Regions from separate parts of the Nocardiopsis sp. LDBS1602 genome, predicted to be linked through region 3. Evidence: riboswitches for the same ligand, from Rfam matches in the RefSeq annotation. Region 3 holds a riboswitch; each other region holds the start of a gene.

Region 1 (2,257 bases), on a different contig from region 3:
ACCCCGAACGCAGCCGCTCCAGCAGGACCGACTCACGGATGTGCTGCTCGGCCAGGGCCTCGGGGGTGAAGGCGTCACAGGCCGCGGCCAGCGCCACGGCGCCCAGCACGTTGGGGCTGCCCGCCTCGTGCCGGGCCGGCAGGTCGTTCCAGAGGACGTCGTGCTCGCTCACCCGCCGGGTGGCGCCGCCGCCGGACAGGTAGGGGGTGGCCTCGCTCAGCCAGTCGGAACGTCCGGCCAGCACCCCGGATCCGAAGGGGGCGTAGAGCTTGTGCCCGGACAGCGCCACGTAGTCGGCGCCGGTCTCGGCGAGGCTGAACGGCAGGTGGGGCACGTACTGGGCGGCGTCGACCACCACTCGGGCGTCCTCGGCGTGGGCGGCCGCCACCAGCTCGGCGATCGGCCAGATCTCGCCGGTGACGTTGGAGGCCGCCGTCACGCACAGCAGTCGGGGTCCCTCCGGCGCCGCGCGCAGGGCCTCGCGCGCGGCCTCGACGGCGGCCTCGGGGCTCTCGGGCAGCGGCAGCCGCACCACCCGGCCGGAGCGGGCCGCGGGGTGCTCCCAGGGGAGCAGGCTCGCGTGGTGCTCGGACTCGAAGACCACCACGGTGCAGCCCTCGGGGACGGAGCGGGCCAGCAGGTTGAGGGCGTCGGTGGTGCCGCGGACGAAGACCACGGCGTCGGTGTCCGGGCGTGCCCCCAGGAAGCGGGCGACGCTGCGCCGGGAGCGTTCGTAGGCCTCGGTGCTGACCTGGGAGTGGTGACCCGCGCCCCGGTGCACACTGGCGTAGAACGGCAGGGCCGCGGAGAGGGCGTCGGCGACGGCGGTCAGACAGGGGGCGCTGGCCGCGTAGTCGAAGTTGGCGTAGTCGACGCGCTCGCCGGTGATCAGGGGGACACCACCGTCCGCGGTGACGATCGAACGGTCGGCGGAGGCCGGGCGGGAGGCCGGGTGGGGCACTCCGTCGGTACGGCCGGCACGGGCGGGGTCGAACGGGATGACAGTGGTCATGAGGGCACCTCTTCTGTGGGTCGGGGGACCCACAGGGCATGGCTCCGCATGGCTCAGCCTCAGGGGTCCGCGCTTGTCTGACACGGTCGTGTCGGGACCTGGTCCTCACCCGGGGCACCCCACCGCGGAAGGAGGGTTGCCGGCCAGCAAGCCGGGGCTTGACGCTGGCACTCGTGACCTGTGCGGAAATGTAACACAACGTTCGGTGAGGGCGCACCCGCGCTCTCCTGTGGTCTGGAACACCTCCCTGCTTGACATCGGGAGGAGCCACTGGGCCATACTGTTCCCGAACTGCCCTCACGTCGCGGGTGTCCGGTTTCCCCCGGCCGCCCTTCAGGCGCGAGACTCCAGTCCATCGGAGTTTTCGCATGCCCGCAGACGAGAGGTGTGTCCGTTGCACGGCGACGACCGTATTCAGCAGCTCTTCCGCAACCCCAGGGTTGTGCTCATCTCCGGCTACGCCCGTCTTCCCGACTCGGTGGCGAGCCATTCCCAGTACCAGCGGCTCGGTGTCGTGCTCGCGGTGGACTCCGCGGACGGCCGCATCGTCGCCGCGGACACCACCCTGCTCACCGACCTGGCCAAGGACTTCTTCCGTGCCCTGGTGGAGGGCGCCTCGGTGACCGAGGACATCGCGGAGATCGTCCATCGGGTCCAGACACGGTACGCGGGCCAGTCGGGCGCCGCGCTCACGACGGCCCTGCGTCGCTGCCTGGAGACCTACTACCAGTTGCGGGACGGCGACCAGCTTCCCGTTGCCCCCGACGGCGAGGAGTGACCCTTGACCACCAGTCCCGAACCCTCCACGACCGACGCGCCCCTGCCCCTGGCGGGGGTCCGGATCGCCGATCTGTCCCGGGTCCTGGCCGGCCCCTACGCGACCATGTTGTTGGCGGACATGGGCGCCGAGGTCGTCAAGATCGAACAGCCCGGGCGAGGAGACGACACCCGTTCCTGGGGGCCGCCCTACGCCGCGCCCACCGAGGAGCACGAGGCCGCGCACTCCCCCGGCGAGGCCGCCTACTTCCTGTCCGTCAACCGGAACAAGCGCAGCCTGGCCGTGGACCTGAAGGACCCCGAGGGTCTGGCCGCGGTGCAGGAGCTGTGCGCCTCCTCCGACGTGGTCATCCAGAACTTCCGTCCGGGGGTGATCGACCGTCTGGGCCTGGGCTACGAGCGGATCAGCGAACGCAACCCCGCGGTCGTGTACTGCTCGGTGAGCGGTTTCGGCCCCGAGCACGAACC
Region 2 (2,257 bases), on a different contig from region 3:
GGCACAATGACGGGGTCCGGGGTGTCCGGAGGTCGTCGCGCTCCTTGATCGTGCCTCCTCCGCGGTGAAGGGGTGGGTCGAGGCATGGTTCGGGGTCGCGGGCGCGTCGCGGTGGTGTTCGGGGCGGTCGTCCTGGCGCTCTCGGGTGTGGGGTGCGCCCCCGACCGGGCGGTAGAGCTTCCTCCCGAAGGCGGCTTCGACTACCAATTGGGCGGCGCCTATCCGCCGCCCGAAGGGGTCACCACGGTGGTGCGCGACAGCACCGCCGAGCCCGCCCCCGGCCTGTACTCGGTCTGTTATGTCAACGGTTTCCAGACCCAGCCGGACGAGCTCGACCGCTGGCTCGAGGAGGATCCCGACCTGGTGCTCCGGGACGAGGGTGGCGAGCCGGTGGTGGACCCGGGGTGGCCGGACGAACGGATCCTGGACACCTCCACCGGCGAGCGCCGGGAGCGGATCGCCGAGATCCTCACCGAGACCATCGATCGGTGCGCGGACGCCGGGTTCGACGCCGTCGAGTTCGACAACCTCGACTCGTATCTGCGTTCGGGCGAGGCTCTGACGGTCGACGACAACCTGGCTCTGGCCTCGGTCCTGGTCGGTGTCGCCCATGGGCGTGGTCTGGCCGCGGCGCAGAAGAACACGGCGGAGGAGGCCGGTCGCGGCCATGACGAGGTGGGGTTCGACCTCGCCGTCACCGAGTCCTGCGCCGCGTGGCACGAGTGCGGCGCCTACATCGGGGTCTACGGTTCGGGGAACGTGCTCGCGGTGGAGTACCCCGAGGAACTGGCGGAGGCCGCTCTCGACTTCGACGTGGTGTGCGCTGATCCCGAACGTCCGGATCGTGTGCTGTTGAGGGACGCGGCGCTGGTCCCCTCCTCCGACCCGGAGCATCTCTTCGAGGCCTGCTGAGAGCCGTGTGAACACGTTCTCCCGAGGCTCGGCCCTCGGGTGGCGGGGGTCACTCGTCCCTTAAATCGAGTTTTCCTACCTGTATGATATGTTTTTGTCCGGTCAAGAGCTCCCGCCGTCTGGCTCGGCAGGCGGGACAGCAACCCTCGTACGGCGGTGGGGTGCTCCCGAGCAAGACCAGGCGCCCGCGACCGTCGGGCGCAAGTGCTATCCGACGCGGCGGGGACGTCCCCGCGAGAACCCGTGACTCCAACGGGCCCGCATCCCGGCCGTCGGTTTCGAGAGGAAGAACGTGTCCCACGCTCCCATCCCGTCACGTGCCCTGCTTCTGCCGACCGCGGCCGTACTCGCCCTTCTCACGGCCTGCGGATCCCCGGCCTCCTCCGGGGCCGGAGCCGACGGTGAACCCGTCCAGGGCGGCTCCCTCGTCTACCTGGAGTACCAACCCCACGACAGCCTCTATCCGCCCGAGGCGGGCTTCTACCCCAACGGCGGACTGGTCAACAACATCGCCGACCGACTCGTCCACCAGGACCCCGAGACCCTGGAGTTCGAGCCCTGGATCGCCACCGATTGGGAGGTCGACGAGGACGCCACCGAGTACACCTTCACCCTGCGCGACGACGTCACCTTCTCGGACGGCTCTCCGCTGGACGCGGAGGTCGTCGCCGCCAACTTCGACCTCTACGGGCTGGGCGATCAGGATCGCGCCCTCATCGTCTCCGAGGCGATCAACAACTACGAGAGCAGCGAGGTCCTGGACGAGAACACCGTCCGCTTCCACTTCGACGCCCCCTCGCCCGGGTTCCTCCAGGCCACCTCCACCATCAACTCCGGCCTGCTCTCCGCCGAGACCCTCGAACTGGCCCAGGAGGGCTTCAGCCCCGGCAACGCGACCGAGGTGATCGGCTCCGGCCCGTTCGTCGTCTCCGACGAGGAACTGGGCACCGGTCTCACCCTCACCGCCCGCGAGGACTATGCCTGGGCACCGGAGAGCTGGGAGAACCAGGGACGTCCCTACCTGGACGAGGTCCGGATCAACGTCACCCCCGAGGACAGTGTCCGAGTGGGGGCGCTGACCTCAGGACAGGCGCACGTCGCCCGTTACGTCCAGGCCCAGGACGAGGAGCGGGTCGAGGCGGCCGGTATCGAGATCCTCGCGCCGCAGACCAACGGGGTGAACAACAGTCTCAGCCTGCGGTTCGGCAACGAGATCCTCTCCGACCTGAAGGTGCGCCGGGCGCTGGTGGCCGGGATCGACCGCCAAGAGGTCGTGGACACGATCTACACGGACCACTACCCGCCGGCGACCTCCACGCTCAGTAGCACCGCCCAGGGCTACGCG
Region 3 (2,257 bases):
CGGGGCCCAGGGGGTGTGCGAGAAGTGCGCGATGCGCAGGTCGGGGCGGCGGTTGCGCAGGATGTGGGGGACCAGGGCCAGGTGGAGGTCCTGGACGGCCACGCGGGCGTTGACGGCGGCCCCGGCCACCAGCGCGTCGGCGAAGGCCTCGTTGTAGGCGCGGTAGTGCCCCCACTGTTCTCGGAAACGTGAACCGAAGGACGGCTTGTTGGGGGTGTCGTACATCATGTGCTGCACGAACCACAGGGTCGAGTTGGACACGTCGGTGTAGGCGCCGGTGAGCACGTCCGCCGGGATGTCCAACATGTGGACGCTCATCCCGCCCAGGTCGTGAGTACGGTCCAGCCGCGCCCCCGGGGCCTCACCGGCGGCGCGCCGGTCGGAGTCCGAGAGGGCGGCGCAGACCCAGAGGGAATCGATCCCGGTGGCCACCGAGATCATCCCCGAGACCAGGCCGCCGCCTCCCCGTCGGTGTTCCAGGGAGCCGTCGGCCGTGGTGGAGAAGGAGACCGGCCCTCGGTTCGAGGCGATGAGGATCTGTGCCTTGTCCACGTCTTGGTCCTCTCAGGAGCGCGTGCGGATGGTGGGACGGTGGGTCCACGTGGAAGGGCGCCCGGACGAGGGGCGCATCCGTAGGTCTCGCCTGCGGGCCCCGGATCCAAACACGGCCAAGGTCCCTCGGGACGCGGTCGCACCACGGGGAACGCCGGGAACCCGCTCCGACAAGGCCGTCTCAAGTTGTATCGAAATATGAGACGCGAGTGTAATACGGGTCACCCTCGATGGAAAACCGGGCGATACGTCCGTTACAGTGGCGGTGCGTTCTCCGAGGAGAGAGCCACAATTTCATATTGCTCATCCAGAGGGGTGGAGGGACCGGCCCTGCGAAGCCCCGGCAACCATCTCGTCATGTGGACACGCGTTCGTGTCCCGGTCGAGGCAGGTGCCAACTCCGGCCTGGGGTCAAGGTGGCCACCAGGAAAGATGAGGGGAGACGCCTCGCCATGGCGATTGCCGCCACTGAACCCACCGCCGTCCGCGCCTTCGGTCCGGGGACCGCCCTCTCCTGTCGGGAGTGCGGCGAACGCTACGAGCTCTCGCCGATCTTCGCCTGTAGCTTCTGTTTCGGCCCCCTCGAGGTCGCCTACGACTTCGGGAACGTCTCCCGTGAGGAGATCGAGAGCGGCCCCAAGAACATCTGGCGCTACCGCTCCCTCCTGCCGGTCCCCGACAACGTGGCCGAGCTCCCGAACATGAACCCCGGTCTGACCCCCCTGGTCCGCGCCGACCGTCTGGCCGCCGAACTCGGCCTCTCCTCCCTGCACGTCAAGGACGACTCCGGCAACCCCACGCACTCCTTCAAGGACCGCGTGGTCGCGATCGCCGTCGAGGCCGCCCGCACCTTCGGGTTCACCACCCTGTCCTGCTCCTCCACCGGCAACCTCGCCGGAGCGGTCGGCGCCGCCGCCGCCCGGGCCGGCTTCGAGTCCTGCGTGTTCATCCCCGCGGGGCTCGAGGAGGGCAAGGTCGTCATGGCCGCGGTCTACGGCGGCAAGGTCGTCGCGATCGACGGCAACTACGACGACGTCAACCGCTTCTGCTCCGAGCTCATCGGCGACCCGGCCGGCGAGAGCTGGGGCTTCACCAACGTCAACCTGCGGCCCTACTACGCGGAGGGCTCCAAGACGCTGGCCTACGAGATCGCCGAACAGCTCGGCTGGCGGCTGCCCGACCAGATCGTCATCCCGATCGCGTCCGGCTCCCAGCTCACCAAGATCGACAAGGGCTTCCAAGAGCTGATCAAGGTCGGCCTGGTCGAGGACCGCCCCTACAAGGTCTTCGGCGCCCAGGCCACCGGCTGCTCCCCGGTGGCCAAGGCCTGGGAGAGCGGCCACGACGTCATCCAGCCGGTCAAGCCGGACACGATCGCCAAGTCGCTGGCCATCGGCAACCCGGCGGACGGGCCCTACGTCCTCGACATCGCCCAGCGCACCGGCGGCTCCATCGAGCACGTGGGCGACGACGAGATCGTCGACGCCATCAAGCTCCTCGCCCGTACCGAGGGCATCTTCGCCGAGACCGCGGGCGGCGTGACCACCGGCGTCCTGCGCAAGCTGGTCCGTGAGGGGAAGCTCGACACCGAGGCGGAGACCGTCATCGTCAACACCGGCGACGGGCTCAAGACCCTCAACGCGGTCGACGCGGGCGTCACCGCCACCATCAAGCCCTCGCTGAAGGCGTTCACCGAGGCCGGGCT

The links. A riboswitch is a leader RNA that binds a small molecule or an ion and turns the genes downstream of it on or off. The one in region 3 is predicted to bind S-adenosylmethionine.
Region 1: linked by a shared signal. The riboswitch ahead of U9J66_RS06920 (aminotransferase class V-fold PLP-dependent enzyme) and the one ahead of thrC (threonine synthase) in region 3 are both predicted to bind S-adenosylmethionine.
Region 2: linked by a shared signal. The riboswitch ahead of U9J66_RS05940 (TIGR04028 family ABC transporter substrate-binding protein) and the one ahead of thrC (threonine synthase) in region 3 are both predicted to bind S-adenosylmethionine.

What each region holds. Positions count from the first base shown of each region.
Region 1 covers NZ_JAYLVW010000001.1:1,515,408-1,517,664, forward strand. The annotation lists gene U9J66_RS06920 (aminotransferase class V-fold PLP-dependent enzyme) at 1-1,012, opposite strand, end outside; SAM riboswitch class IV at 1,077-1,191, opposite strand; gene U9J66_RS06925 (DUF3870 domain-containing protein) at 1,407-1,790, shown strand; gene U9J66_RS06930 (CaiB/BaiF CoA transferase family protein) at 1,794-2,257, shown strand, end outside.
Region 2 covers NZ_JAYLVW010000001.1:1,306,267-1,308,523, reverse strand. The annotation lists gene U9J66_RS05945 (endo alpha-1,4 polygalactosaminidase) at 85-912, shown strand; SAM riboswitch class IV at 1,013-1,125, shown strand; gene U9J66_RS05940 (TIGR04028 family ABC transporter substrate-binding protein) at 1,205-2,257, shown strand, end outside.
Region 3 covers NZ_JAYLVW010000002.1:264,832-267,088, forward strand. The annotation lists gene U9J66_RS09285 (alpha,alpha-trehalose-phosphate synthase (UDP-forming)) at 1-552, opposite strand, end outside; SAM riboswitch class I at 853-991, shown strand; gene thrC (threonine synthase) at 1,005-2,257, shown strand, end outside.